Regions from separate parts of the Glutamicibacter protophormiae genome, predicted to be linked through region 1. Evidence: predicted binding sites of a transcription regulator. Region 1 holds the regulator's gene; the other holds the start of a gene.
What was found. Region 1 encodes LexA, which represses DNA repair genes until DNA is damaged. Its sites were predicted from a motif close to TCGAACANNTGTTCGA; they were not measured.
Positions count from the first base shown of each region.

Region 2: a site for LexA is predicted at 12,617-12,632, ahead of JQN66_RS09160 (DUF6504 family protein). Genes of this name have one in related genera too.

Region 1 covers NZ_CP069806.1:1,192,946-1,208,774, forward strand. The annotation lists gene JQN66_RS05655 (helix-turn-helix domain-containing protein) at 1-104, shown strand, start outside; gene JQN66_RS05660 (DUF3046 domain-containing protein) at 234-431, shown strand; gene recA (recombinase RecA) at 666-1,718, shown strand; gene JQN66_RS05670 (regulatory protein RecX) at 1,817-2,602, shown strand; gene miaB (tRNA (N6-isopentenyl adenosine(37)-C2)-methylthiotransferase MiaB) at 2,760-4,208, shown strand; gene miaA (tRNA (adenosine(37)-N6)-dimethylallyltransferase MiaA) at 4,213-5,145, shown strand; gene dapF (diaminopimelate epimerase) at 5,169-6,101, shown strand; gene JQN66_RS05690 (class I SAM-dependent methyltransferase) at 6,136-6,744, opposite strand; gene hflX (GTPase HflX) at 7,165-8,733, shown strand; gene JQN66_RS05700 (ATP-dependent DNA helicase) at 8,726-10,723, shown strand; gene JQN66_RS05705 (excalibur calcium-binding domain-containing protein) at 11,335-12,210, shown strand; gene JQN66_RS05710 (HNH endonuclease family protein) at 12,198-13,019, shown strand; gene lexA (transcriptional repressor LexA) at 13,218-13,937, opposite strand; gene JQN66_RS05720 (LysM peptidoglycan-binding domain-containing protein) at 14,194-14,547, shown strand; gene JQN66_RS05725 (histidinol-phosphate transaminase) at 14,638-15,744, shown strand; gene hisB (imidazoleglycerol-phosphate dehydratase HisB) at 15,766-15,829, shown strand, end outside.
Region 2 covers NZ_CP069806.1:1,958,154-1,973,982, forward strand. The annotation lists gene bioA (adenosylmethionine--8-amino-7-oxononanoate transaminase) at 1-632, opposite strand, end outside; gene bioB (biotin synthase BioB) at 629-1,888, opposite strand; gene JQN66_RS09125 (HIT family protein) at 2,389-2,949, opposite strand; gene thrS (threonine--tRNA ligase) at 2,978-4,993, opposite strand; gene JQN66_RS09135 (winged helix-turn-helix domain-containing protein) at 5,102-5,749, opposite strand; gene JQN66_RS09140 (MFS transporter) at 5,829-7,409, shown strand; gene JQN66_RS09145 (VOC family protein) at 7,574-8,014, shown strand; gene JQN66_RS09150 (HAD family hydrolase) at 8,063-8,746, shown strand; gene JQN66_RS09155 (DNA polymerase III subunit alpha) at 8,777-12,235, opposite strand; gene JQN66_RS09160 (DUF6504 family protein) at 12,269-12,583, opposite strand; gene JQN66_RS09165 (nuclear transport factor 2 family protein) at 12,801-13,304, opposite strand; gene JQN66_RS09170 (SDR family NAD(P)-dependent oxidoreductase) at 13,353-14,213, opposite strand; gene JQN66_RS09175 (MFS transporter) at 14,410-15,765, opposite strand.

The DNA.
Region 1 (15,829 bases):
GCGTCGCACTGGCCGAAGGCATCGCGATCCCGGACACCGTTCCTACCGACATGGCCAACGAGTTCGCAGCAACCCGCAACGACAAGCCACTGGCTTCGGTTTAAGCTACATCAACACTTACCGGGGATGCCGCAGGCAGCCAACCCGGCTGGCGAGGGCCTACGCAAATGCGTGGGCCCTCGCTTCATTCGTGGGAGAATATTCCAGTGCGACTTAGTGACTTTTGGCGGAATATGGAGAATGAATTCGGCCCGCGATACTCCCATGTTCTGGCCGACTCCATGGCCCTGTCCGAACTGGACAGCATGACGGCGAGCGTTGCCCTGAACAAAGGCGTCAAGCCAAAACAAGTCTGGGAAGCGTTGTGCCGTGCGCAAGATGTGCCAGCGGAACGCTGGCTCGGTGTAGACATCGAGCCAAAGCAGTCCTAGGCGTCGACGAGCAGTTTCGAGTATTCGAAACATCCACATTGATTTTCGAACATCTATTCGGATAGAATTGATCGTGAACGAGGCGGAACGCCGCCCGCGAAAACTTAAACTTTGAGTTTGTCCACACTTGCCGGATCCGCGGGTCCAAAGTGTCGGTAGGCGCTCATACTGTCTAATGCAGGACAAGAAATCGTGAGCAGGTCGATTGATGGCTTGCATGAGCAAAGGTGAACCATGGCAGCAAATAATGATCGGGAAAAGGCACTTGAGTCTGTCCTGGGCCAGATCGACAAGGCCTTCGGCAAGGGCTCGGTCATGCGCCTGGGTGATGAAACTCGCGCTCCCATTGAAGTAATTCCTACCGGTTCGGTTGCACTGGACGTGGCCCTGGGCATTGGCGGACTTCCTCGCGGCCGTGTCGTGGAGATCTACGGTCCGGAATCTTCCGGTAAGACCACCGTCGCACTGCACGCTGTGGCCAGCGCCCAGCGCAACGGCGGCATCGCGGCATTCATCGACGCCGAGCACGCACTGGACCCCGAGTACGCCAAGAAGCTGGGCGTTGACACCGATGCGCTGCTGGTCTCCCAGCCGGATACCGGTGAGCAGGCCTTGGAAATCATGGATATGCTCGTTGGCTCCGGCGCACTGGATATCATCGTCATCGACTCCGTGGCGGCCCTGGTTCCACGTGCGGAAATCGAAGGCGAAATGGGCGACAGCCACGTTGGCCTGCAGGCTCGACTGATGTCCCAGGCACTGCGCAAGATCACCGGTCGCCTCTCGGCTTCGAAGACCACCGCGATCTTCATCAACCAGCTCCGCGAGAAGATCGGCGTCTTCTTCGGCAGCCCGGAAACCACCACCGGTGGCAAGGCGCTGAAATTCTACGCTTCGGTACGTATCGATATCCGCCGAATTGAAACCCTCAAGGAGGGAACCAACCCGGTCGGTAACCGCACCCGCGCCAAGATCGTCAAGAACAAAATGGCTCCGCCGTTCAAGCAGGCCGAATTCGACATCTTGTACGGCCACGGCATTTCCCGCGAAGGCTCGCTCATCGACATGGGTGTTGAGCACAACCTGGTCAAGAAGTCCGGTGCTTGGTTCACCTATGATGGCGACCAGCTGGGCCAGGGCAAGGAAAATGCCCGCCGATTCCTGCGCGACAACCCGGATCTGGCTACCGAGCTGGAACGTCAGATCCTGCAGAAGCTCGGTGTTCTGCCGGCGGAAGAGGTAGAAGAAGACGAGACAGAACTGCGAGTCGTCGAGGGCGATAAGTAGTGAGTTCAGGTTTCAAACGACGTAGCGTTCGACCCGGATACGGTTCCGGGTCGGACGCTACGTCCGTTTCCAACGAATTTCAGGGAGACCTTCAGGACATGCCCGAATGGGCTCGGCCCGACCCGGCCGCGCCCGAGGCTCCTGAACCGGGAGAACCGGGCGCCCGCCAAGCTGCGCCACGAAGCCTTCCCTCCGACGCGGTGGAACCAACCAATCGGCGGGTCATTGCCAGCGTCCCAGCGCAGGAGAAGAAGAAGCCGGAAAACGTCGACGAACTACGTGCAGCGATGTACGAGATCCTGTCTGCCCCGGCACCCGCAGCGCCTACGAAAAAGGAACGCCGGGAGGCTCGCGAGGCCAGGCGAGCGTCGCGCGAATCTGGGGAAACTGAAGAACTCAGCGATGACCAATGGCGGGAAAAGGCCCGAGGGATCCTGCTGCGACAGCTGACGGCCAGCGACAAAACCGCGAAACAGCTGAAGGACAAGCTTCTTGAAAAAGATTGTCCTGAAGACATTGCCGATGAGGTGATCGAGCGCTATGCGCAAATCAAGCTCGTCGACGACGAACGCTTCGCCAAGACGTGGGTGGCGGCAAGGGCCCGCTCCCGCGGGCTGGCGCGCGGCGCGATCAAGCGCGAGCTGCGTACCAAGGGAATCGACGATGAAACCGCAGCCGAAGCGCTGGAGCAGATCGACGACGAAACCGAGGAGCAGCGCGCGAGGGAACTGGTTCGCGCCAAGCTGCGGCCGGAATCGATGGGAGTGGACCGGGACAGGTCGTTGCGACGCCTGGTCGGCATGCTGGGGCGCAAGGGGTATAACGGAGGAATGGCGTTCAAGGTAGCTCGCGAAGAATGGGAAGAACGCTTCGGGCAGCACTAGAGGCAACGCGGTCGAACTCCGCGCGCCGAGGACTGCCTTCGTTTCGGGGCCTGCGCGAATTCGGTAACCTTATAAGGTGAGCGAGCAACAACCGATTTCCAGCCCCGAGTCCGAACTGCAACCACGCACCTACGAAGTGCGCACCTTCGGCTGCCAGATGAACGTCCACGACTCCGAGCGGCTCTCCGGGCTGCTTGAAGACGCAGGGCTGACACGGAAGCCGGAAGAAGCGACCGACGGCGTCGCCGACGTCGTGGTATTCAACACCTGCGCCGTGCGTGAGAACGCGGACAACAAGCTCTACGGCAACCTCGGCATCCTGAAGGGTGTCAAGGAATCCCGACCGGGCATGCAGATCGCCGTCGGCGGCTGCCTGGCGCAGAAGGACCGCGAGACCATACTCAAGAAGGCTCCGTGGGTCGATGTGGTTTTCGGAACCCATAACATCGGCTCGCTGCCGGCACTGCTGAACCGCTCTCAGCACAACAAGAAGGCTGAACTGGAGATCCTCGAGTCCCTGGACGTCTTCCCCTCGACACTGCCGACGCGCCGCGAATCGGTCTACGCGGGCTGGGTGTCGATCTCGGTGGGCTGCAACAATACGTGCACGTTCTGCATCGTGCCCTCCCTGCGCGGCAAGGAACGCGACCGCCGGCCCGGTGAAATCCTGGCCGAAATCCAGGCACTCGTGGACGACGGAGCCATCGAAGTGACGCTCCTGGGCCAGAACGTGAATTCCTACGGGGTAGAATTCGGCGACCGGCTGGCGTTCGGCAAGCTGCTGCGAGCCTGCGGAGAAATCGAAGGACTGGAACGCGTGCGTTTCACCAGCCCGCACCCGGCGGCATTCACCGACGACGTGATCGAGGCCATGGCCGAAACCCCGAACGTCATGCCCCAGCTGCACATGCCGCTGCAGTCCGGATCGGACCGCGTGCTCAAGGAGATGCGCCGTTCCTACCGTTCAAAGAAATTCCTCGGAATCCTGGACAAGGTGCGCGAGCGCATCCCGCATGCCGCGATTACCACCGACATCATCGTCGGCTTCCCAGGGGAGACCGAAGAAGACTTCCAGGCCACCCTCGACGTCGTGGAAGCTTCGCGCTTCTCCTCGGCCTTCACCTTCCAGTACTCGCCGCGCCCCGGCACCCCGGCGGCGACCATGGACGAGCAACTGCCCAAGGCCGTCGTCCAGGAACGATTCGAGCGTTTGACTGCACTGCAGGACCGGATTGCCAAGGAGGAAAACGCCAAGCAGCTGGGCCGGACCGTTGAGGTCATGGTTACCGAGCACGCAGGCCGCAAGGCCGAATCGACCCATCGACTGTCCGGCCGCTCGCAGGACCAGCGCCTGGTGCACTTCTCGGTTCCCGAGGGTGCCGCCACCCCGCGCCCCGGCGACCTGGTCACCCTGCCGATCACCGAGGTAGCGGCATTCCACTTGGTTTCCGACCCGACCGCGGAGCAGTACCAGCTGCGCCGTTCGCGGGCGGGGGACGCGTGGGACCGGTCGCAGGCCGAAAGCTGCGGTGTGCCGACGCCCGGAGCAGGCAGCGAGCCGGGACGGACCAACCTGGGCATGCCGACCTTGAAGGTGCGCGGCTAGCCGCATGGACGCGACGCAACTTCCGGTCATTGCCGTGGTCGGCCCAACCGGAACCGGCAAATCCGATCTGGCCATCGCCCTGGCCAGGAACCTGAACGGCGAGATCGTCAATTCAGATGCACTGCAGTTCTACCGGGGCATGGACATCGGTACCGCGAAACTGTCCCCTGACGAGCGCGGCGGCATCGAGCACCACCTCATGGACATCATGTCCGTGCGGGAGGAAGCCTCTGTCGCGGAATTCCAGATCCAGGCCCGTGAGTGTTTTGAAGCGATTCGAGCCAAGGGCAGGGTGCCTGTCATGGTCGGCGGTTCCGGCCTGTATGTGCGTGCTGCACTGGATGTCATCGACTTCCCGCCCACCGATCCGCAGGTGCGGGCACGGCTCGAAGCCGAGGTGCGGGCGCACGGCGACGGCGAAGTACGTCGTCGGCTGGCGGAAGTGGATCCGATGTCTGCGGCGAGGAATCTCGACCAGCGGCGCGCCATCCGCGCTTTGGAGGTCTTTGAAATCTCCGGCCGGGCTTTCAGCTCCTATATGCCCCAGCGCCAGTATTTCCAGCCTGCGGTGCAGATCGGGCTAAATTACGAGCGTTCCGCGTTGCATGCGACGTTGGAAGCCCGGGTCCATACAATGGATTCCAAGGGACTGGCCCAGGAAGTGGAAGGCCTGCTGGACTCGGGTTTGCGCGAGGGCAAGACCGCGTCGCGGGCCATCGGCTACCAGCAGTACATTGATTTCCTGGACGGGAAGATCGGGCGCGCCGAGGCGATTGAACAGACTGTGGTCGCCACCCGCAAGTTCGCCCGCCGCCAGATCACCTGGTTCAATGCCGATGAACGGGTCGCCTGGCTGGACCCGACCAAACCCGGGCTGCTTGAACAGGCGGTGGCGCTGGTGCTCGAAAGCCAGCGAACTATCGCCGCCAGCGAATGAAGCACTAAACACGAGGAGCACGGATGTACCGCAGCGAACTTCAGCAGCTTGCAGGCCAGCCATTTGCCAAGGGCCATGCAACTGGAAACGACTTCGTCCTGCTGGCGGATCCCACAGGAGCCCTTGAAATCACCGCCGCGCAGGTGGAGGCCCTGTGCCACCGTCGTTTCGGCATCGGCGGCGACGGGCTTATCCGTGCGGTGCCGACCTCCCAGGTGTCCGGGTATGAGCAGCAGTTCATCGAGAATCCCAAGGCCTACTGGTTCATGGACTACCGCAACAACGACGGTTCCATCGCGGAGATGTGCGGCAACGGAGTGCGCGCCTTCGTGCACTTCCTCCTTGCGGAAGGCCTGGTGAATCTGCCGGTCGGGCAGAGCCTGCAGATCGGCAGCCGTGCGGGCGTCAAGGAAGTCACCCGGCTGAAGGACGGGTACGCGGCCAACCTGGGCCCATGGGGTTTGATCCATGAGGACCAGGCCGCCAGCGACTCGGTGGACTCGATGGTCCGCCCCAGCGGCTGGGAACAGGCGCTTCCGGCGTTGAGCATAACCATGGGCAATCCGCATACCGTGGTAGCGCTGCCCGACCAAGGCATGCTGGATGACCTGAACCTATTTATCGCCCCAGAAGTTTCCCCGACCCCTCCCTACGGCACCAACGTGGAATTCGTGGTTCCCGCAGAGCCGCTGATCGAGGAAGGTACGGCCCGGGTGAAGATGCGCGTCTTTGAACGAGGGGTAGGGGAGACGCTGTCCTGCGGCACTGGAGCCTGCGCAGCGGCAGCGGCAATGCGTTACTGGGCGCGCGGCACCGCCCTGATCAATAATTGGTCGGTCGAGGTTCCCGGCGGCACCGTCGGGGTTGAATTCCTTGCCAACGGCGACGCCCGGGAAGATACCGTGCTCAGCGGACCGGCGGAACTGGTTGCGCGAGGCATCATCGGCCGGGACTAGCGCTCAGTCCCGCCCGCGGCTCGGCCGGGGCAGGCTACCGGGCCGGGCGGGATACCTTTAAGACGCGGAAAGCCTTGGCCGTAGCTTCACGGGTGACGCTCCAGTCGCCCGGGAGCTGGGCAACCAACCACTTCTGCAGGGAATCACTGCCCAAGTTCTTCTGCACCACCATCCAGGCCTCGCCGCCGGGCGCGAGCCGCGGCAACCACTGCAGCAACAGCTCATGCAGGGCTTCCTTGCCGATACGGATCGGGGGATTGGACCAGATCGTGTCGAATTCAAGCTCGGGATCCACGGACTCAGGCCGGCCGACAACCACGTTGTCCAAGCCCAGGTTCTGCGCGTTCAGGCGGGCTAGCTCGATGGAGCGCTCGTTGACATCGACACCGTAGACCAGAGACTCGGGGCTTTGCTCCGCGGCGGTGATGGTGATGGGTCCCCAGCCGCAGCCGATGTCCAGAATGCGTCCGCGCGGCGTCGGAACATACTTCAGCAGCACTTCGGTGCCCTTGTCCAAGCCCGAAGGCGAGAAGATACCCGCTGCGGTCTGAATCTTGCGGGCGCGGCCGTTCAACTCGACAGAAATCGTGCGGCGTTCATCGGCCGAGGCGGGGCTGGCGCTGAAGTAGTGATCCGAGCTCATACTGCAAAGTTTATCGTTGCGTGCGCACGCGCCAAACACGGCTGGAGGCAACGTGACAAAGACAATATGTACGGGTGTTCGCAAGACTGATAGAGTTTTCCCTATGACTTTGTTCTTCGTCTAATACGTAGCCCACACGGTTACCCGTGATTCCCGGATTCCCGGCGCTGATTTTGCGCGCCTGGACAGCGGAATCCGCAGGCGGCAAAGTCTTTTCTACTTTTCAGAATCCCAGGTGTGTCGGGGTCTTCACCTTGCCTTTGCGTTTGAGTAACCGCATCAACATCAGCGTCGATCGCTGTCATCAAAAATTGCAAAGGATACTCAATGACCAACGAACACCTAGAAAACGACCGTGCCACGTCGCAAAGTGGGGGTGCCCCGCACTATTCTGGAAAGCGAAGTACTTCAAAGGAGACCATGACTAACTCCGAGTCACACGAACACGATTCATCGTCAATGGACGAAGCCCAGATTCAGGCGGCCATTGATCGCATTCTTGCGGCAGATGAGGCCCAGGGGCCGCAGGTGCAGCATTTCGCATCCGATGATGAATCCATCTTCTCGGGACAGGCGACAGCACTAAACCGCTTTTCCTCCGGCTATTCCACCTACGACGGCGAGCAGGACGATCTAGCCGAACGACGCGCGCTGCGCCGTGTTGCGGGCCTGTCTACCGAGCTTGAAGACGTCACCGAGGTCGAATACCGCCAGCTGCGCCTGGAACGCGTGGTCTTGGCTGGGGTATGGACCGAGGGCAGCGTCACCGAAGCGGAGAACTCCCTGCGCGAATTGGCCGCGCTGGCAGAGACCGCCGGCTCGGAGGTACTCGACGGTGTGGTGCAGCGCCGAAGCAAGCCAGACCCGTCGACCTACCTTGGCTCGGGCAAAGCCATGGAATTGCGCGAGATCGTGGCTTCCACGGGAGCCGATACCGTGATCGTCGATGCTGAACTTGCCCCGTCGCAGCGCCGTGCGCTGGAGGACGTCGTCAAGGTCAAGGTCATCGACCGCACCAGCCTGATCCTGGATATCTTTGCGCAGCATGCCAAGTCCCGCGAGGGCAAGGCCCAAGTCGAACTGGCCCAGCTGGAATATCTGCTTCCGCGTCTTCGCGGCTGGGGCGAGTCCATGTCCCGTCAGGCGGGTGGCCGTGTCGGCGCCGCCGGCGGCGGCATCGGTTCGCGCGGCCCGGGTGAAACTAAGATCGAGATGGACCGCCGGCGCATTCGCGACCGCATGGCCAAACTGCGTCGCGAGATCAAGGCGATGAAACCGGCTCGCGAAGCCAAGCGCGCAAACCGCCGCCGCAACGAGGTTCCGGCGGTGGCCATTGCCGGCTACACCAATGCCGGGAAGTCCTCATTGCTCAACCGTCTGACAAACGCCGGGGTCTTGGTGGAGAACGCCTTGTTCGCCACGCTGGATCCCACGGTACGTCAGTCGGCTACGGAAGACGGGCTGACCTACACGCTGGCTGACACGGTGGGCTTCGTGTCGAACCTGCCTACCCAGCTGGTGGAGGCTTTCCGATCGACGCTGGAGGAAATCGCCGATTCTGACCTGATCCTCCACGTCGTCGATGCTTCGCATCCGGACCCGGAAGGCCAGATCCAGGCTGTACGCACGGTGTTGGGTGAAGTTGATGCACTGAATATTCCCGAGATTATCGTGCTGAACAAGGCGGATGTGGCTGACCCGTTCGTCATTGAACGGATCCGCAATCGCGAATCGAACACCGTGGTTGTCTCGGCGCACACCGGAGAGGGCATCGAGGAGCTCTTGGCGAAGGTCAGCTCTTCCATCCCGCGTCCGAGCGTGCAGATGGAAGTGCTGATTCCATACAACCGCGGGGATTTGATCGCGAAACTGCATCAGAGCGAATCTGAAATCCTTGACAGCGAGCATCTGGAGAACGGAACCAGAATGATCGTCAAGGTAAGAGAATCAATGGCAGCAGAGTTGGAGACTTTCAACCTTCATGGATAAGCAAGAGCAGGCCCTTGACCTGCTGGAAGCGGCAGTAACTTCCATGGGCGGTGCCATGCGCACTGGCCAGCAGGAAATGGTCAAACATGTCGTCTCGGCGCTGGAAGACGAAGAGCACCTGCTCGTGCAAGCCGGAACCGGTACGGGCAAGTCCATGGGCTACCTGATTCCGGCCCTGGCGCACGCGCAGACCAGCTCCAAGCCGGTGATCGTATCGACGGCAACCCTGGCGTTGCAGTCGCAGATCGTCGGTCGCGACGTACCCCGGCTCCTGGATTCGCTCAAGGGCAAGCTCTCGCGACCCATGGATGTGGCCCTGCTCAAGGGCCGATCCAACTACCTCTGCCAGTACAAGCTCGGCGGCGGATATCCGGAGGATGACGAGGGGACGTTGTTCTCCTTGGACGAGCCCGCTGCGCCCAGGGGGCAGACATTTTCGCCTCTGGCCAGCGAAGTCATGAAGCTTCGCGACTGGGCCGAGCGCACCGACACCGGGGACCGGGACGAATTGGTCCCGGGCGTCAGCGACAAAGCCTGGAAACAGGTTTCGGTCTCCGCCATGGAATGCTTGGGCTCGCAGAAATGCCCCATGGCCGATGAATGCTTCTCGGAGATGGCCCGCGCCCGCGCGGCTGAATCCGATGTGGTGATTACCAACCACGCCCTGCTGGCAGTTTCCGCCTTCGAAGGGCTGTCGGTGCTGCCGGACTTCGACGTCGCCATTATCGACGAAGCACACGAGCTCCAAGACCGCGTCACCAGTTCGGTGTCCGGGGCATTGTCGGCTCGTACGGTACTCACCGCAGCGGGCGGCGCCAAGCGCCATTGCGCGGTGAACGTGGATGAACTGGTGAAGGCAACGAACAGGCTGGAAAAGGCCTTGACCGGAGTTCCAACCGGGCTATTGCCGACCGGGCTGCGCGAAGACATGGGTATCGCCCTGAACGACATCGTCGAGCAGGCACGGCTGGTTCTCGCATTGACCAAGCCGGAAGCAAACGCACCAGCCGATGGCGGCCGGCAGACCGCGCGGTCGCAAATGCAGGCGGTCATGGACGATGCCATCCGCATGCTCGAAGCTGAAGAGCGCCGTGAGGTGCTCTACACCACCCGCCCACGCGAGTTCGTCGAGGGCCGCGGTTATGTCGAGGCGGATGACACCCAACCGGCAACACTCAACGTGGCGCCGCTCTCCGTGGCCGGAAAGCTGCGTGAAGGACTATTCGACGGGCGCACCGTCATCTTGACCAGCGCCACCTTGGCTATCGGCGCGCAATTCGACTCCGTGGCGGGATCTCTCGGGCTCATGGGCGCCGGGGCTCCTTCCTGGACCGGCATCGACGTTGGCAGTCCCTTCGACTATCCGAAACAGGGCATCTTGTACGTTGCCAAGCACCTGCCCAAACCAGGTAGGCAGCTTGCGGCTGAGACCCTGGACGAAATCGAGGATCTGATCAAGGCTTCGGGCGGTGGCGCGCTGGCGCTGTTCACCTCGAAGCGATCGGCCGAAGAGGCGGCCGCGATTCTGCGCGAGCGCCTCGACGTGGACATCCTCTGCCAGGGCGAGGCGAGCATGAAGTCGCTGGTGGCACAGTTCGCCGAGGAGCGGGACACCTGTCTGTTCGGTACCATGACCCTGTGGCAGGGTGTAGACGTGCCCGGCGACGCCTGTCGTTTGGTCATTATCGACAAGATCCCGTTCCCCCGTCCGGACGACCCAATTTCCAAGGCACGTACCGAGGATGTGCAGAAGCACGGTGGCAATGGATTCATGCAGGTTTCGGCAACCCATGCGGCTATCCGCCTCGCCCAGGGCGCTGGCCGCCTGATCCGTTCAGTGTCGGACAAAGGGGTTGTCGCGATCCTCGATTCGAGAATGGCTACTGCACGCTATGGAAGTTTCCTGAAAGCCTCGCTGCCGCCCATGTGGCCCACAGTGGACAAGAAGACCATCGTCGGCGTTCTCAAGCGCATGGACCCGAATGGATAACCGCTTGGATCGCTGAAACGGCTTTCAGGATGGGATGATTTTTATTCACTGGGAGCCGTGGAATGGTGGTCGCAATTCTCACGCACCCCGCATTCCGCTGTTCCGTTTATTCGATTATCGGAGTGTTCGCGGGCGGTTCCAGAGGTGGTGGCGCGGAATTGTCATTTTCGCTGTAGAGACGGTTCAATTGTGCAGAATTTCCCGTGCCGGATAATTGCGGATGAATTCAGTTCCATCACCATGGATGAAGGGTGATATTGGTTACTTCCAGCATCGTTCGCCAGCTACTCGCTAGAGTGCTGGGTTGTCGGATTCTCCGGTGATGCCAGAGGAAATGAGTGCCGACACCGGTGGCTAGATGAGGGAATCAGAGCACGTTTCAAGTTGAAAGTCCTGCTGACTGGCACGCTTCCGAATTTCCTGAAATTAGATGATATCGAAGTGAACCCAAAATCAGCTCTCCAAAGTCTTCGATGGACTTGCTGCTTGAAATTATGAACAATATTCCCGGACGAATTTGAGAAATTAATAGACGGACCTGAAGTTGTTTTTGTACAGGTGCATCAAGAGGATGGAATTTCGTATCATCACGAATTCATTGAGGAAGTACCGTGTCCTATTTTCCTTCTCCTGTTCCACCGGAGCGTCCGAAATCGAAGAGCAGCAAGAAACTCTGGGTTGTCGTAACCGTTCTTGCCGTACTGGTCATCTTGATGCTTGCCGTACCCGAATTGGCATTGTTGCTGGGATTGCTTCTCCTGATCGTTTCCTTGATCGGACTGGTCGTGGGCAAACTGCCGTTTCTCCGTATTTTCGGCAGGAAGCGAATTGCTGCACTAACTGCCGGTTCGGTTCTTATCACCATCGTCGCTGGCGGCTTCATGGACACCACCGGCGCGGCGGACGCTCCACCCTCTGCCGACGCAGCTCCGACCACAAAGGTGAGCGAAACACCAACACCCAGTCCATCGCCGTCCACGCTTGCAGATTTCATTGGCGAAACGTGCGAGGGGGACGAGCTGGTCATGGAACAAGCTTCCGAGAAGCTGTACTGCGACGAGGGTGCCACGAATGCACTTGTTTGGACCAGCCAAGGCGACCACGATAAGTCTGTTCTAGCTGCCAAGCAAGAGGCAGAGAAGAAGGCCGCAGAGGCAAAGGCCGCAGCCGAGAAGAAGGCAGCCGAGAAGAAGGCTGTGGAGGAGAAGGCTGCTGCCGAAAAGAAAGCAGCGGAGAAAGCCGCTGCCGACAAGCGAAGGGCCGAGGAGGCAGCGGCTAAAAAGGAAGCGCAGAAGCAAGCTGCCAAAGAAAAGGCAGAACGTGCAGCACCTGAAGCCTACACTCGGCCTGCCAAGGCATCATCTTCCACCTCCTATGCGAATTGCACGGCTGTGAAGAATGCCGGGGCCGCTCCCATCTATCAAGGTGACCCGGGATATTCGCGCAAGCTTGATCGTGATGGGGACGGTGTCGGTTGCGAAAAATAGCGATTGCTTCGAGCGCATTTCTAGCGCTTTCGGCGATTCTCACGGGATGCTCCGCACCGGCTGGTGGTGCCAGTCTCGCGGACGGCAATGAGTCCGCGGATCAACCTGAAATCGTGATCCGGAGCGAAGCTCCGCCGATTGAGATCTATAGTGAAGCCCCAACGCCGATTGCAACGCCTGCGGAGTCAGCCAGGCCTTCCTCGGCAACAGCATCAACCGCACAAGATGCCGAGAACCTCGGGGAGGAAGCGACCGGAGCCCTGGAGCTTCTGGCGGAAGTACCGGTCAAGGGACGTGCGCCTAAGACTGGATACGACCGCGACCTGTTTGGCAGCGGGTGGGGGGATCCGGACCGAAACGGGTGCGATGCGCGTAATGATATTCTCGCCCGTGACCTCGTGGTCCACTCTTTCCAAGACGGTACGGGGGACTGCGTCGTTTTGACCGGAACCCTCAACGATCCGTACACGGGCAAGTCGATCCAGTTTCAACGTGGTCAGGGAACCAGCAATGCAGTTCAGATCGATCACGTAGTTGCACTCTCTGATGCATGGCAAAAGGGGGCACAGCAGCTATCGGCAGTGGAACGTCAGGAATTCGCAAATGACCCACTGAATCTCCTGGCTGTGGACGGTCCGACCAATGCGTCAAAAGGCGACAGTGATGCTGCAACCTGGCTTCCACCGGAAAGAGGATACTGGTGCGATTACGTGACTCGGCAAGTTGAGGTCAAACATAAGTACGGTTTATGGATGACAGGTGCCGAGCATGCAGCGAGTGAGCGTATTCTCTCCGAGAACTGCACTTAGTTCCGAGCCCTCTTTTCCAACGTCGAGTCTTGAAGCTGCGAAGGCTTGCGACCGGAAATATTGATATTGAAACCAAAGGGTAGAACGCGGTAAGCATCCCAAGCTAGCGAGCAGTGATTCTCGGATGCCGAGCTAAACCGAAGAGCGCTGGGGATCAGCTCCATGGAACTGATCCCCAGCGCTCTTCGGCATATTGGACTAGAGCGAACGCATGACCGAGACCACCCGGCCCATGACGGTCGCAGCGTCACCGAGAATTGGCTCGTAACGCGAATTCTGCGGCAGCAGCCAGGTATGTCCGTCGCGCTGCCGGAACGTCTTCACTGTTGCCTCTTCATCGAGCAAGGCAGCCACGATGTCGCCGTTGTTCGCAGTCTGCTGGCGGCGCACCACAACCCAGTCGCCGTCGCAGATTGCTGCGTCAACCATTGAATCGCCGGAGACGCGGAGCATGAACAATTCGCCATGGCCCACCAGCTGGCGTGGAAGAGCGAACACATCTTCAACAGTCTGGTCTGCCAAGATCGGACCGCCAGCGGCGATACGGCCTACCAGCGGCACCATGGTGGTGTCCGCCGAGGTGCTCAGCTCGATAATCTTCGCATCTTCCTTGCCGGCTTCGTCCACCGGCTTGGGGGCCTCGGCCGCTGCTGCATCCTCACTGAGCTGCAACGGAAGCAGGATCTCCATTGCGCGAGGACGACGCGGATCGCGACGGAGGTAGCCGAGCTTTTCAAGCTGGCTCAGCTGGTGCGTCACACTCGAAAGACTCTTGAGTCCCACGGTGTCACCAATCTCGCGCATCGATGGTGGGTAACCGTTCTTGCCGATCGATCGCTGGATGGTCTCCAGAATTTTCTTCTGGCGGATCGTCAGCGAACGTGCGTTCGATCGGGGAGTGCGCTCTGAAGCTGACATGTCCTTTAGCCTTCCCTAATCACCGGTTGAGAGCTGGGCGGATGCCTAACTGTCGGAAGCCGGTGATGTTATGTACTCGTTACTCTTCTACTTCGAAATCTTAGTCGATGTGAGGGAGTCTTTCAAAGATTTGTTCGAAAGTGTCTGGACAATTTCCGCGAGGGTCTGTTAGAAAAGATATACGAGAGTCGAACACATCTTCGAAGTTAGTATTCGAAGATAGGTTCGTATCATGTCACTGTTGAGGAGAATAGTCATGGCTACCGTCGCACTTGACTCGAAACGCACCAAAGAACATATGAAGATTCGCATCAATCGCCGAGGCTGGGCGGTACTGGTTGGAGTTCCCGTTTTCATCTTGACCATCGCCGCCGCATTCTTGGTATCCATATTCACCTCCAGCGCCCAGGCCTCGTCCACCTTGCCGCAGGGAATTGAAACCGTGGCAGTAACGGTGATCCCGGGAGACTCCCTGTGGGATCTTGCCCGTGAATATGCCGTCGGGTACGACGTGAACGCCGCCATGGAACACATCGCAGAGATCAACGCCCTGGATTCCAGCGAGATCCGCGTCGGTGATACCTTGGACATCCCGGTGCTGGCTAATTAGCCGGCCTACCCCCTTCGGTGGCGACAGGTATTGTTACCAAGCTTCGTCGCCGATTCTGGAACCGCCGACCGCACCATTAGACTTAATGACGTGAATGTCCGCAGTGAACTATTGAGTCAGCTGCCCTTGCGTGAGAATCTCCGCGGGCTGTCCCCTTACGGTGCGCCACAAATTGACGTGCCAATTCAGCTGAATGTCAATGAGAACACCCATCCGCTTCCGCAGACCGTGGTCGATGCCATCGCGGAAGAAGTCTCCAAGGCGGCGGCGACGCTGAATCGCTACCCGGATCGTGAATTCGTGGAATTGCGCGAACTCCTGGCCGGGTACCTGGGCCACGATCTGGACCGCGAGAACATCTGGGCTGCCAATGGCTCCAACGAGATCCTGCAGCAGATCCTGCAGGCCTTCGGCGGCCCCGGTCGAAGCGTGATGAGCTTCGGCCCCACCTATTCCATGTACCCGCTGCTGGCCAGCGGGACGGATACGGAATATATTGCCGGCAAGCGAGCCGATGATTTCACACTTTCCGCTGAGTCCGCTGCCGCACAGGTGCGCGAGCACGCACCGAATATCGTTTTCCTCTGCTCGCCGAATAATCCAACTGGCACCGCATTGGGGCTGGATGTCATCGAGGCTGTCTATGAGGCGGCCTCGGAGACGAAGGCAATGGTGATCGTCGACGAAGCCTACGCTGAATTTTCACTGGCCAACACCAAATCTGCGTTGAGCCTCCTCGCGGGCCGTCAGCGGTTGATCGTCAGCAGAACAATGTCCAAGGCCTTCGGCTTGGCCGGCGCCCGCGTCGGATATTTGGCGGCGGCGCCGGAAGTCACCGATGCGATTCGACTCGTCCGCCTGCCCTACCACCTCTCTGCGGTGACCCAAGCGACGGCCATTGCAGCGTTGAAGAACGTAGACCTCCTGCTGGCGCAGGTCGAGGAAATCAAGACCCAGCGAGACCGCATCGTGAGTACCTTGACCGAACTTGGCTTGAAGCCTTCGGTTTCGGACTCCAACTTCGTATTCTTCGGCGGGCTGGAAGACCCCCACGCCATTTGGCAGGGGCTTCTGGATGCCGGAATCATCATCCGTGACAACGGAATCGCCGGTACCCTGCGAGTCACCGCGGGTACCGAGGCCGAAACGACCGCCTTCTTAGAGCGACTGACCGAACTGCTCAGCACGCAGAAGTAGACAAGACAAGCGAAGGAAGACATGTCTGCCGAATTGATTGGCGCACGTCGCGCCCGTATGGAACGAGTCACCAGCGAATCCTCGG
Region 2 (15,829 bases), 770 kb from region 1:
CGGCGGGCCCGGGTCTCCCAGAGCTGGAGCTCGTCCTCGTCGTAGATCCAGTCCCCGGCGATAGTGCGTTCGGCGGCCGGCGGGCGGGGCAGGAACAGCTGTTCGCGCGCCAGCGGGGCGAAGGCCGCGTGCATGCCGTCCACCGGGTCGCAGACGCTCATGGCGGCGAAGGTGTCGCCGTGGTAGCCGCCGCGCAGCGCCAGGAAGCGGCGGCGTTCGGGGCGGCCGCAGGCGTCCTGGTACTGCAGGGCCAGCTTCAGCGCGACCTCCACGCTGATGGATCCGGAGTCGGCCAGGAACACGTGGCGCAGGCCCTCCGGGGCCAGTTCGACCAGCCGTTCGGCCAGCTCGATGGCCGGCTGGTGGGTCAACCCGCCGAACATCACGTGGCTGAAGGCGTCGATCTGGGCATGCGCGGCGGCATCCAGCGCCGGGTTGCGGTAGCCGTGCACCATGGACCACCAGGAGGCCATGCCGTCGATGACCCGGTGCTCGGCGCCCTGTGCGTCGCGCAGCGTGAGCTCGGCCCCGCCGGCCGCGGTGACCGCGTAGTGCGCCCCCGCGTCCAGCGGCGCGTACGGGTGCCAGAGCAGCCCTGCATCCCGGGTCAGCAGGTCGGTGGCGGTTTTCATGCGTTCGGGCCCTGCTGGGTTCCGGCGCCGCGGCGGCGCAGCACCGGTTCGCGCGCGGCGCTGGGCCAGCAGCCCGAGGCGGCGCTGCCGCAGCCGGGTGCGTCGGCGGAAGCGGACGGGCCGCAGCCGGTGCCGCAGCCGCTGGCGCAGCCCCCGGCCGGGGCTTGCTCCTCGTGGGCCGCGGCCGCGTGCGCGGCTTCGCGCAGGCGGCGGGCGACGTCTGCGGGGCTGGAGGCTTCCTGGCCCAGGACTACGAAGCCGGCGTCGGCGATCATGTCCAGGTCCTTGGCCGCGCCCTGGCCTTCGCTGGTGAGGTAGTCGCCCAGGAAGATCGAGTTGGCGACCTCCAGCGCGGTGGACTGCAGCGAGCGCAGGTGCATCTCGCGGCCGCCGGCGATGCGCAGCTCCTTGTCCGGGCAGGCCAGCCGCACCAGGGCCAGGATCCGCAGGCAGGCCAGCGGGGTGAGCAGCCAGGTGCCTTCCATGGGGGTGCCGTCGAAGGGCATCAGGAAGTTGACCGGGATGGAGTCCGAGCCCAGCTCGCGCAGCGCGAAGACGGCCTCGACGAGCTGCTCGGGGGTTTCGCCCAGGCCCACGATGAGCCCGGAGCAGGAGGACAGCCCGGCGGACTGGGCCTGCTGCACGGTGTCCACCCGGTCCTGGTAGCTGTGCGAGGTGCAGATCTCCGGGTAGAGCGATTCGGAGGTGTTCAGGTTGTGGTTGTAGGCATCCGCCCCGGCGTCCTTCAGCCGGGCGGCCTGCCCGTCCTTCAGGATGCCCAGGCAGGCGCAGACCTCGACCTGCGGGTGCTCGCCCTTGAGCTGTTCGACCATGGTGGCCACGCGGTCCACGTCCCGGTCGGTGGGGCCCTTGCCGGAGGCGACCATGCAGACCCGCGAGGCGCCGCCGGCGATGCCGTAGCCGGCCTGGGCGACGGCCTCGTCGGGCTTGAGCCAGGTGTACTTCAGGATTTCGGCCTTCGAGCCCAGGCGCTGGGAGCAGTAGGTGCAGTCCTCCGGGCACAGCCCGGACTTCAGGTTGACCAGGTAGTTGACCTTGACGGTGTTGCCGAAGTGCTGGCGGCGCAGGGTGCCGGCGGCGCCGACCAGCGGCAGCGTGGCGAAGTCCGGGGTGGCCAGCACCGCCAGCGCCTCGGCTTCGGTGAGCCGGTGTCCGGAGGCGATCCGGGCGGCGAGCTCGTCGGCGTCGAGGAGCGCGGGCTGGGCGGTTTCTGCGGCTGCGGTATCCAAGGTCATGGGGTGCCTTTCCAACGGGAGCACCGCGTCCGGATCCTGCCGGCGAGGGGAATGCTCTTCCGGCGCGGCATCCTTGAACGGTGTTCAATATATGTTGATTACACACCGTACACCCTTGCGGGAGTTTTCTTGAACACCGTTCAACTATGTGTCCCGGGCGCCGCATGCGCCGAAAAGTCCCTGCAGCCGCCGGGAGGTTTCGACGCGCAGCGCTTTCGCGCCGGACGCGCGACGTGCTGATTTCGGCTTGATTCCAGGGGATCCCGCCCGCCGCGCAGCCATCCGCCGGGCACCTGTTCCGCTACGCGGGGCACGCCCAGGCCGGCTGCGCGCACGCGCTTCAAAGAGCTTCGTGTTTCGGGAGGCGATCACCTCTGAAGCCGCCGTCAATCACCGCGGAACGGCGTCCGGGCAGCAAAAAGCGCGCCGCGGCCCGGAAGGGAATTCCTTCCGGTCCGCGGCGCGCCCAAGCGGCGTACCGCCTCGGGGTGGCGCCCGGCCTATTCGACGTCCAGCCACGCCGCAGCGATGGCTTCGCGCACCTCGGACAGGGTCTGCGGAATCGCCTTGGTCTGGGCGATGATCGGGAAGAAGTTCCCGTCGCCGCTCCAGCGCGGCACCACGTGCTGGTGCAGGTGCGCGGCGATCCCGGCTCCCCCGGCTTCGCCCTGGTTCATGCCCAGGTTGAAGCCGGCGGGGTTGGACACCGCGCGCAGCACCCGCATCGACTTCTGCGCCAGGGCCGCCATTTCCGCGGTTTCCTCCAGCGTGATGTCGGTGTAGTTCGGCACGTGGCGGTACGGGCAGATCAGCAGGTGCCCCGGGTTGTACGGGAACAGGTTCAGGATCACGAAGCAGGTTTCCCCGCGGTGCACGATCAGCGCCTCGCCGTCGGTGCGGCCCGGGCCGGCGCAGAAGGGGCAGCTCGCCTCGTCCTTGACCTGGTCCTGGCCGCCCTTGATGTAGGCCATCCGGTAGGGAGTCCACAAGCGTTGGAACGAGTCGGGCACGCCGGCGAGTTCGAAATCGTCGGTGACCTGTGCGTCCTGCGGATACTGCATGCTGGTGGACTCCCTTGTTGCGGTGTGCTTAGTTGTTGTTGTCGCGGCTCTTGATGGCGGTCACGATGCGGGCAACCGCCTCGTCGACCGGCACCTGGTTGTCCTGGCTGCCGTCGCGGAAACGGAAGGAGACCGCGTTGGCCTCGGCATCCTCGCCGCCGGCGATGAGCACAAACGGGATCTTCTCCTTGGACGCGTTGCGGATCTTCTTCGGGAAGCGATCCGAGGAGTCATCCAGCTCCACGCGTACGCCGGCGGCCTTGAGCTTCGCGACGACCTCGGCGAGGTAGTCGTTGAAGGCCTCGGCCACCGGAATGGCGCGGACCTGCACCGGGGCAAGCCAGGCCGGGAAAGCGCCGGCGTAGTGCTCGGTGAGCACACCCAGGAAGCGTTCGATCGACCCGAACTTGGCGGCGTGGATCATCACCGGCTCCTGGCGGGAGCCGTCGGCGGCCTGGTACTCCAGGCCGAAGCGTGCCGGCTGGTTGAAGTCGTACTGCACGGTGCCCATCTGCCAGGTGCGGCCGATGGCGTCCTTGGCCTGGACCGAGATCTTCGGGCCGTAGAACGCCGCGCCGCCCGGGTCGGCGACCAGCTCGACGCCGGTTTCGGTGGCCACGCGCTCCAGCACCGCGGTGGCTTCCTCCCACTGCTCGTCGGAGCCGATGAACTTGTCCGACTCCGGATCGCGGGTGGACAGCTCCAGGTAGAAGTCGTCCAGGCCGAAGTCCTTGAGCAGGGACAGCATGAAGTTCAGCAGGTGCTCGACCTCGGCCGGGGCCTGCTCCTTGGTGACGTAGGAGTGCGAGTCGTCCTGGGCGAAGCCGCGCACGCGGGTCAGGCCGTGGACCACGCCGGACTTCTCGTAGCGGTAGACGTGGCCGAACTCGAACAGGCGCAGCGGCAGTTCGCGGTAGGAGCGTCCGCGGCCGCGGAAGATCAGGTTGTGCATCGGGCAGTTCATGGCCTTCAGGCGGTATTCCTGGCCCTGCTTGGTGATGTTGCCGTCTTCGTCGCGCTCTTCATCGATGTGCAGCGCCGGGAACATGGTGTCCGCGTAGTACGGCAGGTGGCCCGAGGTGTGGAACAGCCCGTCCTTGGAGATGTGCGGGGTGCCCACGTACTGGAAGCCTTCTTCCACGTGGCGGTCGCGCACGTAGTCTTCCATCTCGCGCTTGATGATGCCGCCCTTGGGGTGGAACACCGGCAGGCCCGAGCCCAGCTCGTCCGGGAAGGAGAACAGGTCCAGCTCGGCGCCCAGCTTGCGGTGGTCGCGGCGCTCGGCCTCGGCCAGGCGCTCCTGGTAGGCCTTCAGGTCTTCCTTGGTCGGCCAGGCGGTGCCGTAGATGCGCTGCAGCTGCTTGTTCTTTTCGCTGCCCAGCCAGTAGGCGGCGGCCGAACGGGTCAGCGAGAAGGCGTTCTTGATCAGCTTGGTGTTCGGCAGGTGCGGGCCGCGGCACAGGTCTTTCCAGACCGTTTCGCCGGACTTGCGGTCCACGTTGTCGTAAATGGTGGTTTCGCCGGCGGCGACCTCGACGGTCACGCCTTCGCCGGAGGTGTCGGCCGAATCGGCCTTGGCCAGCAGCTCGCACTTGTACGGCTCGTTGGCCATCTCGGCCTTGGCCTCCTGGGGGGAGACCTCGCGGCGGGCGAAGAGCTGGTTCTGGTTGACGATCTTGAGCATCATCTTTTCCAGCTGCTTCAGGTCTTCGGGGGTGAACGGCTCGTCCACGTCGAAGTCGAAGTAGAAGCCGTCGGTGATGTACGGGCCGATGCCTAGCTTGGAATCGGGACGCAGCTGCTGCACCGCCTGGGCCATCACGTGGGCGGTCGAGTGGCGCAACACCTCCAGACCCTCGGGGTCGGCGATGGTTACCTGGGTGACAGTGGTTCCGGCTTCGAGTTCGCGGGACAGGTCTCGCAGTACGCCGTCGACGTGCATGACTACCACGTCTTTGTCCTTGGCGAAGAACTGCAAACCGGTCGTTCCCGCGTCCACCTGTACCTGCTCGCCGTCGATGGTGAGAGTCAGCTGCTCGCTCATGAGATCGGGTTCTACCTTTCAATCTGTGATGGCTTCATAGCTTGTGGCATACCTTGGCCACAGCCAGCCAGAACCCAGTTTAGTTCAGCATCGCCCCGCGCAACCGGTTCACTTCGGCTTTTGCGTCGATTGTCCGGCCGAGTGTGACCCGTTCAACAGCTCATCGGCCGAGAGCAGCCCCGAGTAGTGCCACAGCTTGCGCTCGGAGATCGGCTGCGCGGTGGCGACCTTCCCGTTCTCCTGGTCCTTGCGGAAGGCGGGGATCACCTGGTCCAGCCGGCGTTGCAGTTCCTGGCGCTCGTCATCGGTGAGCATCAGGTTGCTGGTGCTCAGCTGCGCCAGGTCCTCCCGGATCTCGCCGCCGTCGTACCACCGCTGGGCGTGGGCCAGCGTGGCTTCGAGGCGGCGCTGCTCGTCGTGGATGACCTGCCCGAGATAGGCGTTCATGGCGGTGGCCGAACCGTCTTTGCTGCGGTCCGCAGGCTGGCCCGTGGTGTAGCCGGTGGCGGCCGGACGCCAGACGCGGTCGCGCTTGTCGCGAGCCAGCTCCGGGGCTTCCTCGATCATCTCCGCCTTGGCCAGCTCGCGCAGGTGGAAGCTGACCTTGTTCGGCGCGAGGCCCAGCAGCTCCCCGATGTCCGAGGCCCGCCCGGTGCGCATGGCCGCCAGCGCGTCGAAAATCTGCCGGCGCAGCGGGTTGGCCATGGCCTTGAGCATGGGCGTGGTGAACGTGACGTTCGACTGTGGTTGCGTCATGGATTCAGCATAACAATTGCCCAAATAAAGTTGCGCAAGTTCTATTGCGCAACTTTATTTGCGGGTTTATGGTGGGTGCATGACCACGGACCAGACGACTCCCCTGCTGCAGCCGCAGACGGCCGGCGCCGGCGCACAACGGCTGCCGGCGTTGCGGCGCCAGCGCAGCTACCGCATCTGGTGGGTTGCCGATACCACTGCCCTGCTGGCCGGCGGCATCTACGCCTTCGTGCTGCCGCTGATCCTGCTGGCGCTGACCGCTTCGCCGGTGCAGGCCGGAACCCTGGCGGCGGTGGGCCTGGCCGCGCGGGCCAGCCTGACGCTGCTGGGTGGTTCCGCGGCCGACCGTTCCGACCGGGCGCGAATGATGCTCCTGGGCGGAATTTGCGGTGCGGCGCTCACCTCGGCACTGGCAGTGGCCAGTTTCAGCGGGTCGCTGGGCGTCGCGGTGTTGTGCGTCGCCCATGTGCTCATGGAGCTGCGCGGAGGCTACTTCGGCACCGTCACGAATGCGGCGCTTAAGGACGTGGTCCATCCCAAGCAGCTGGGACGCGCCATGGCGGCGAACCAGGGGCGCGATTCGGCGCTCATGCTGGGCGCTGCCCCGCTGGGCGGACTGCTGCTCGGACTGGGCGCAGCATTTGCCCTGCTGGCTGTCAGTTTCCTGCAGCTGCTCGCCGCCGCTTCGGGATTCGCGCTGCGCGGGCCGTTGCGCGCAGCTGAAGCCGGCTCCAAGCCCGTGGAAAACTCCCCTGCCGGCAGCGCGCAGGTCTCCCCCGGCATCGCGGCGGGCATGCGGTGGTGTTTCGCCAAACCTCAGCTGCGCAGCCTGCTGATCCTGATTACCGTCATCAATATCGGAACCAACGGGCTGAACACCACGTTGATCTACGGATTGCAGCAGCGCGGCGAGGCCCCCTGGGTGATCGGACTGGTATCCACGTTCATGGGACTGGGCATGTTCGCCGGGTCGCTGTTCGCCGGACGCCTGATCGAGAAGGTCCGGACCGGGGTGCTGGCCTGCAGCTGCCTGAGCGTCCTGGGCGGCGCGATGCTGCTCATGGGCTTCAACACCCACCTGGTCTGGCTGGGCACCATGCTGCTGGTCGCCTTCCTCAGCGTCCCGGCGCTGAACGCGTCGGTCGGAGGCTATTTCATGGCGGTGGTCCCGCGGGAGATGGCAGGACGCGCCAATTCGCTGATCTTGTTCATGGCGCTGTCGGCTTTGCCGCTGGCGCCGTTTCTCACCGGGCTCGGCCTGCAATGGCTGGGCATGGGGCCGACGCTGGTGTTCTTCAGCTCCCTGGTGATCGTTGCAACCGTCGCCGCCTGGTGCTCACGGCATGTGCGCGGCATCCCGCACCCGGATCGCTGGACCAGCGAACCGGCGAGCGCACCTTCGCAAACATCGGCCGAGGCAGAGGCATCCGAAGACCTTGGGGCCTTGGGTGCCGGGCCGACGCAGGTTCAAGGAGAAGTGACCATGAAAAACAATCCAGCCCCAGAATCATCGGCGTCCGCCGGCCGGCTCGGCTTGCGGCGCATTCCCAGCAGCGTGCAACGCAACCATCATGCCCCGAGCCGAATGGATCAGGAGTTTCGTGCCCAGCGTGATCGCAATTTGTCCTCGCCGCGCAATGAGCAGTGGATCTATCTGTAAGGGCTTCGGCAAACTTCAACACTAGCTCTTGCCCAGTTTCGATGGGCTCGAAGCATCAGCATCCCGCGGCGACACATGGGTCAGCCAGAGCTGCCCCTGTCAAGACATCGACAGGGGCGGCCCTGCCTCTATCATTCGAGGTCAACGCACCTTAGTCTGGTGATATGAACAAGTCGGCCCCGCCGACCATCAGCGCGATCACCCTCGGCGTGCGTGATGTCGGTGCTTCAACCAGGTTCTATACCGAGGGACTGGGTTTCGAGCTGGTGCAGCCGGCCCACCCGGAGATTGCCTTTGTCCGTGCCGGGCATTCCTTGATGCTGGCCTTGTGGGACATTGCGCAGATGCCCAGCGAGTACGGTGACATCGGGCACGGCGAGAAGGCTCCCCCGGTTTCGCTGGGGCACAATGTGCATACCGACGCGGAGGTTGAACAGCTCTACCGGCGAGCGCTTGATGCCGGGGCCCAATCCGTCACGGCCCCTACGGTGCAGCCGTGGGGCGGGATGAGCGCCTGCGTGGCCGACCCGGACGGGTTCCGCTGGGATTTTGTGCACAATCCGTCATTTGTCATTGATGCGGATGGGCACGTGTCTTCCGTATAGCGAATGAGCGTTTTCCCCATGCTCAGTGGCGCAGGGGAAGATGAACCCATGCCCTCGCACATTTATTTTGATTTCTTCGGCACCTTGGTGCGCTATGACCCCTCGATTCTGCCGAGTGCGTTCAACGCTCCGCTGGAATTTGCGCGCAGGGCTTCGGCTCGGGTGGGACAGGCAGAGGCGGATGCGTTGTGGACTCGCGCATGGGACGAGCTGGACTCGGCGGCGCACCGCTCCGGGCGTGAGTGTTCGATGTTGCAGATCGCCAGTCGCTATTGGGAGCTGCTGGGTTCTCCGACTATCCGCGAGGGCGAGCTTGCCCGCCTGGTGCGGGAGTATCTTGCGGTGTGGAGCGCTCAGGTTGCCCCCGCTGCCGCTGTCCGGTCCTGTTTGCAGGATCTCTACGCAGACCATGTGCTGAGCGTGGTGAGCAATACCCACGATGCGGCGCTGGTCCCGAGGCTGCTGCGCGAGCTGCAGTTGGATACATATTTCGATCGGGTCTTCACCTCCATAGAGCTGGGGTGGCGCAAGCCGCACCGGCAGATCTTCCGGATGGTGCTGGATGCGCATGGTATCGCTGCGCAGGATGCGGTGTTTGTGGGAGATAACTGGGATGCGGACATCCGGGGCCCGCAAGCGGTCGGGATGCGCGCCTGCTATGTCGGCGCGCGGGAGCGGGGCCGGGAACCGGTTTCGCTCGCACAGCTGCCCGGCGTGGTTCGCGGAGCCTGACGGGCTGATCCCTCGCACCTCTGGTTCCCCCTACATGTTTTGGGCCCCGCGCTGGTCCAGGTCCTCGGCGTTCATGCGGCGGGCGAGCTCTCCGACGGTTTCGGCGGGGCTCTGGCCGAGCTTGGGCCGGTAGCTGGGGCGCGGGCGGGCTGTGTTCTCCAAGTATCCGGCGGCGGGCAGTGTTTCGGGCTGGTGCAGGTCCCAGGCGTTCAGGGCCTGCAGCGAGATGCCGCGGGGTCCGGTGCGCCGGGTGATGCCGTGGATGAGCAGCATGCGGGTGGAGAACAGCAGCGGCCCGGTGCGCTGCTGGGTGTCGTCGAAGAAGGTGGCATCGATGCAGCCGGTGCCGTCGTCCACGGAAATGAACACCACGCGTTTGCCTCCGCGCATGGGCGGGGTCTGGGTGGCCACGCGCACCCCGGCGACCAGCACCTCGGTGCCGTTGCGCAGGTGCAGCAGCTCGATGGCCTGGGTGATCGGCAGGTGGGCCAGGCGTTGCCGGTAGGAGGTGATGAGGTGTTCGCTGGCGTCCAGGTGCATGAGGTCCAGTTCGGTGCGGATGATCTCGGCCGGTTCCAGCTGCGCTCCGGTGTTGGTGATGTGTTCGATCTGCCCGAGGTCGAAGGTGAGCTGCCCGGGGCCGGGCCGGTATTTGGCCGGCAGGCTGGTGCGGGCCATGGATTGGGTGTGGGCGATGGTATCCGCCCGGTTGGTTCCGGACAGCAGGGAGTCGAAGACGCCCAGGGCTGCGAGGTTCTGGTAGGTGCGTCGGGACAGGCCTGCGCGGTCCCGCACCTCGGCCAGGTGCTCGTAGGGTTGGCCGGCGACCAGCCGCTGGACCTCGCGTTCGCTCATCTGGTGGATGTCGCGGAAGGCCAGGCGGACACCGTAGCGTCCGGGGCGCAGGGTTCCGGGCGCCCGGGGCACGGTGGGGGCCGCAGCGGGAGCGTATTCGAAGATTCGTTCGACTCGGTAGTGCCCGGTGGAGCGGTTGATGTCCAGCGGCAGGATCGGGATGCCCATGCGGCGGGCCTCGGAGACCAGCAGCCGCTTGGGGTACATTCCCGGGTCGTGTTCCCAGATGCCGGCGAGGAAGGCTTCGGGATGGTGGGCCTTGAGCCAGGCCGAGTGGTAGGTGGGTACGGCGAAGGCGGCCCCGTGGGCCTTGCAGAAGCCGAAGGAGCCGAAGCCTGCCAGCACTTTCCAGACCTTGTCGATGGTTTCCGGGCTGTAGCCCTTGGCGGCGGCGTTGGCGCGGAAGTATTCTTCGACCGCCGGTTCCTGGGCGGGGTTGCCCAGGTGGCGGCGGTAGACGTCGGCCATGCCCAGGGTGCAGCCGGTCATCACGTGCAGGATGCGCAGCACCTGTTCATGGAAGACGGTGACCCCGTGGGTTTCGGCCAGCGCGGGCTTGAGGTCGGGGTGCAGGAACTGCTCGGGGGCGAAGCCGTGGCGGTGCTCCAGATAGGGCTTGACCATGTTCGACTGCATGGGCCCGGGGCGGAACAGCGAGATGTCGATGATCAGGTCGTTGAATTCGGTGGGGGCGAGCTTGCCGATCAGTTCGCGCTGGCCCGGGGACTCGATCTGGAAGCAGCCCAGGGTGTGGGTGGAGCGGATCAGCTCGAAGGTGGGGGCGTCGTCCAGCGGGACCCGGGCCAGGTCGATGTGCCCGGCCGGGTCGATGTAGCTGGTGTCGGCGTGTCCTCCGGCGCGGGCGACCGCGGACGCGTCGGGGTGCAGCCGGGCGATTTCCTCAAGGGTGTAGGCGATGGCGGACTGCATGCGCACCCCGAGCACATCGAGCTTGATCAGGCCCATGAGGTCCATGTCGTGTTTGTCGAACTGGCTCATCTGCAGTCCCATCCCGGAGGGCTGCACCGGGGTGCGGTCCAGCAGCGAGGCATCGGAGAGGATCACGCCGCACGGGTGCATGGAGATGTGCCGGGGCAACCGGTCCAGGCGTTCGGTGGCGTCGATCAGGATGTCCAGCTGGGAGTCGGCGGCGAGCCGCTCGGCCAGTTCGCCCAGCTCCGGCTTCGCGGCGAGCGCTTCGCGGAAGGAGGAGGCGGAGAAGCGCCAGAGCTGCTTGGCGATGCCGTCCACCTGCCCGTCGTCCAGCCCCAGGGCGGCTCCGGCGTCGCGGACGGCGCCGCGGGCGCGGTAGGCGTTCTGCATGCTCATCAGGCTCACCCGCTCTTCGCCGAAGCTGGCGAAGATGGTGCGGTAGATTTCGTGGCGGCGCGCGGATTCCACGTCGATGTCGATGTCCGGCAGGGTGGTGCGGGTGTCGGAGAGGAAGCGTTCGAAGACCAGGTCGTGGGCCAGCGGATTGACCTGGCTGATCCCCAGCAGGTAGTTGACCAGCGAGGAGGCTCCGGAGCCGCGGGCGGCCACGCGCACCCCCAGCCCGGTGATGAGCTTCACGGTTTCGGCGACGGTGAGGAAGTAGCCGGCGAAGTCCAGCCGGTTGATGACCCCGAGCTCCAGGGATAGCCGCTTTTCGACGTCGTGCCGCTTTTCGCCCGGCAGCAGCCGGGGCACGGCGGCGTAGACGCGTTCGGTCAGTTCCTGCATGGCCGGGCGGTGCAGGCCCAGCACGGAGGCTTCGGGAATGACCGGCTTTTTCCAGCCCAGGTCGCTGCCGGGGTCCAGGACGGCGAAGCTGGCCACCGACTCGGTTTCCTGCAGCAGCTTGCGCATCCAGCCGCGCTCGGTGGCTCGGGAGATTTCGGAGGCCAACTGGCGCATTTCCCGCGGGGACTTGAGCCAGCCCTGGCCGTTGGGCTGGCAGGAGTCCATCTCCTTCAGGCTGTTCAGGGTACGGGCGGAATCCAGCAGGTCCGCGGTGACCGCGCCATCGGGGTCGGCGTAGCGCACCGCGTTGCTCAGCACCGCCTTCAGGCCCAGTTCGTCGGCGTAGCGGAGCATCCTTCCGGCTTCCCCGAGGTGGTAGCGGGATCCGCGGGTGGACAGGTGGGTGGTGATTTCCACGCGCAGCATGGGGCCGGCCAGATTTTTCCAGTCGGCCAGCAGCGCGCGGGCCTTGGCATACTGCCCGCGAACCAGCGCCCGGGCCACGTCGGATTCCCCGCCGACCAGCAGCATCAGGTTTCCCGCGGATACCCGGTGGGAGATCTGGCGACGGGTCAGCCCCGGAATGCCGTGGGGCGCCTGGTGGGCTTGGCTGATGCTCCGGCACAGGTCCGCGTAGCCGGCGCCATTGCTGTTCCCGCGGGCGAGCAGGATGATTCGCCCGGCCGCATGGCCCGGGGTGTCGAGCAGGGCCAGATTCACGCCCAGCAGGGGGCGCAGCCCATGTTCCAGGCAGGCGGCCACGTGCTTGACCGCCCCGTAGAGTCCGTCTCGGTCGGTGAGGGCCAGGGCTTCGGCGCCCATGGCGTGCGCGGCGGCGGCCAGCTGGGGCGGGGTGGAGACCCCATAGTGGGCGCTGTAGGAAGAGGCCACATTCAGATGCGTGAAGCTCATGCCACCGGCTCGAACATGTATTCGAAAGGCGACTCAGGCGCTACGGGCATGCTGTTCATGCAGGCGGACCAGGCGCCAGCGGGTGCTCTGCGCGTCGAAGCTGACATCGACGCTGAAGGACTCGCCGCGACCCTCCGACGAGACCAATTGCAGTCGCCACATTTCATAATCGGCTACTCCTGCCCCTAGTCCACGCGGAATCCTCATGTTCTCCTCCCACCATTTGCGGCGTTCGAACCAGCGTTCGGGTTCGGCCACCAGGCGGTAGTCTTTCCCTTGCCAGGTGACGCGCAGCGGTATTCCGTTCGCTGCGCGGGTAACCTCGATCGGCTCGGTGAATATGCCCACGTGTGCGCTCCTTAATCAACAAACTCATTCTATTCGAACATGTGTTCGATCGGTAGCTACACTAGTCAGCCCTGCCGACAGTTTGGCTCGGGCCCCGGATTCTTGAACAAATTTTTTGATCAGGACAACACGAGCCGCCCTCCACGGTGCAGGCGCGCGAAAGGCCCGGGGCCCGCGCGGTGGATCCGCATGAGCCTCGGGCCTCTAATGGGCGCCACTAGGGCGCCGGAACCGCCATAAACTCGCCCTCGGTGATCTGCGCGCTCTCATCCAGCGCGCGGGTCATCGACCAGGTGTCGGTGAAGCGGCAGGCGGACATCTTCCATTGCCCGTCCACCAGCACGTATTCGTCGTCGTATTCGCCGGTCTTCAGGTACTCGGTGCCCTCGAGCAGGTTGACCTGGCGGAAGCGCAGCGTCCAGCGGCCCCGGGCGGTGGTGGGGCTAATCAGCGTGATGTCCGGGTGCATTCCGTGGTGCATGTCGAAGATCACGTGCTTGCCGTCGACCTTGGCCAGCGCCACCTGGGTGAAGATCTCGGCCATCGGCTCCACGTCGTCGAAGGCGCCCATGGGGCCGTAGTCGATGATCGCGCCGCGTTTAATGAAGCAGTCGCGGAATCCCTGCGGGTCCTTCCCGTCGCAGGCGCGCCAGTAGCGGTGCTTCAGCGCCTTGATCTCTTCGATCGCCTCCAGCGCGGCAAGGCGTTGTTCCAAATCCATGGATTGTTCTCCTGACAAATCGTTTCGGGTTGGGGTTCGGTCGGCGGTCTAGGCGATCACGGCACCGGAGAACACCGGCGGGTTTCCGAGCATGGGGCGGTGGGAGATCGGCTGCGCCCCGTCCACGTCCAGCACTCCCAGCTCTGCGGCCAGCTCCGCGGCGATCAGCACCTGGCCGCTGCGCTGCATCAGCTGCGGGTCGCGGTGCAGCGCGTCGATCACCCGGCCGGGGAATTCCGGGGATTCGGCGGTGGCTTCCAGCTCCCCGTACTGCTCGGGGCTCTTCGCCAGCTCGGCCAGGGTGCGCTCGGTCTTCAGCATCCCCATCCACAGGGAGACGACGGCGACGCCGTGCGGCTTGAAGTCCACGGCCATGTCGCTGGCCATCTTGTCCACGGCGGCCTTGCCGGCCCCGTAGGCCGGCCCGTGCATGTAGCAGGTGCCGCCGAAGGACGAGGTGTTCACCACCAGCCCGCCGCCGGCGATCAGCAGCGGTGCGGCGTAGTAGCTGGCGACATAGCTGGAGCGCAGCCCGACGTTGAACACCTGGAGCAGGTCCAGCGACTTCTCCCAGAACGCCCCGGCGAGCGTCAGCTCCGCCGGCACCGCGTAGGCGTTGTTGACCAGGATGTCGATGGCACCGTCTTCGGCAGCGATGCGTTCGAAGAGCGCCTTCACCTGGGTGTCGTCGGTGTGGTCGAGCACCACCGGCACGCCGATTCCGCCGCGGGCGGTGATTTCCTCGGCGGTGGCGAAAACGGTTCCCGGCAGCGGGGCCTCGCCTTCGTTGGTGGTGCGCCCGGTGACATACACCTTGGCCCCGGCTTCGCCCAGTGCCAGTGCGATCCCCTTGCCTGCGCCGCGGCTGGCGCCGGTGACAACGGCGACGCGTCGGGTTTTCTGGGTCATCGATTTCCTCCCGTGGTTCTGGCGTCGCCCGAGATTCCGGGCGCACGTGGCACGATTACATCCCGGCCATGCACCGCCGAAATCCGCCATCCCACTGAGCGGGACGTCCGGTCGCGCCACCCCTACACGCGCAAAGGCCCGGAACCAGCCGGTCGATGACCGACTGATTCCGGGCCTTTGGCAGGAGGCGGAAGTTCTAATCCACCGGGTTGCCCAGCTCATGCAGCGGGGTCTTGAAGGTTTCACGGGCCCAGATGGCGCCGATGGCCGCCACGATGGAGGACCCTGCAACGATCCAGGCCGCCGGCCCGTAGTTGGCGGGGATGCCGCCGACCAGCACGGTGGCGATCATCGGGGTGAACCCGGCGCACAGGATGCCCACCTGCAGTCCGATGGCGACACCCGAGTAGCGGACCTTGACGTGGAACAGCTCGGAGAACCAGGCCGGATAGATCGCGTTGGACACCGCGTAGCTGCCCGCGGTGATCGCAATGCTCAGCAGGAAGACCAGCACGATATTCGAGGTGGAGATCGCCCAGAAGTAGACCCAGATCAACACGCCGGAAGACAGGATGCCGGTGATGAAGATCGGGCGTCGGCCGAAGCGGTCCGAGAACCAGGCGCTCAGCGGCTGGGTGAAGATCGCCAGCACGTTGCCAGCGATGCTGACCACCAGCATCGTCGCCGCGGGGATTCCCACGCTGACTGCGTAGGCCAGGCCGAAGGCCTGCATCAGGGTATTGGTCACGCATTGGAAGGACATCAGCGAGACCTGGAAGAACTGCGCCGGGTGGGTCTTGAGCATCAGCAGGAACGGCAGCTTTTCCTTCTCGCCGCCGCCTTGGGACTTGACCTCGTCCTCGAAGACTTCGGGCTCCTCAAGCGAGCGTCGTACCAGCATCGCCACGATCATCACGACCACCGAAAGCAGGAAGGGCACACGCCAGCCCCACGACATCCTGGCGGCCTCGTCCATCGCCGCGACCGGGATGAAGACCAGCGAGGCCAGCACGATACCCGCCGAGATCCCGCTCATCGCGAAGGAGGGGAAGAACCCGCGCCGGCCCACCGGGGACTCCTCCATGGTCAGCGTCGAGGATCCCGCCGTCTCGGCGCCGGCGGACAAGCCCTGGACCAGCCGCAGGAACACCAGCAGGGCCGGGGCCAGGTAGCCGGCCTGCGCGAAGTTCGGCAGCAGGCCGATGGCGAAGGTTGCCCCGCCCATCAGCATCAGGGTCAGCACCAGCGTGTTCTTGCGTCCCAGCCGGTCGCCCAGATGCCCGAAGACGATGGCACCGAAGGGGCGGGCCACATAGGCGACGCCGAAGGTGGCGAACGACGCCATGAGGGTGATGGTGGGATCCCCCGCCGGGAAGAAGATGTGCGAGAAGATCAGCGACGCGGCAGTCGCATAGATGAAGAAGTCATAGTACTCCAGCATGCCGCCGAGGAACGCGGCCAGGGCCGCCTTCTTCGCCCGCTTCACCCGGTAAGACTGCTCGGCGCGCGAGAGCTCTGTACCGGCAACTGCGCTGCTCTGGTCAATCGCCATGGGAACCTCCAAGTATCAAGAACTGAATTGCGCGCTATCCGAACAGTAGTACGTTTTGCGCACA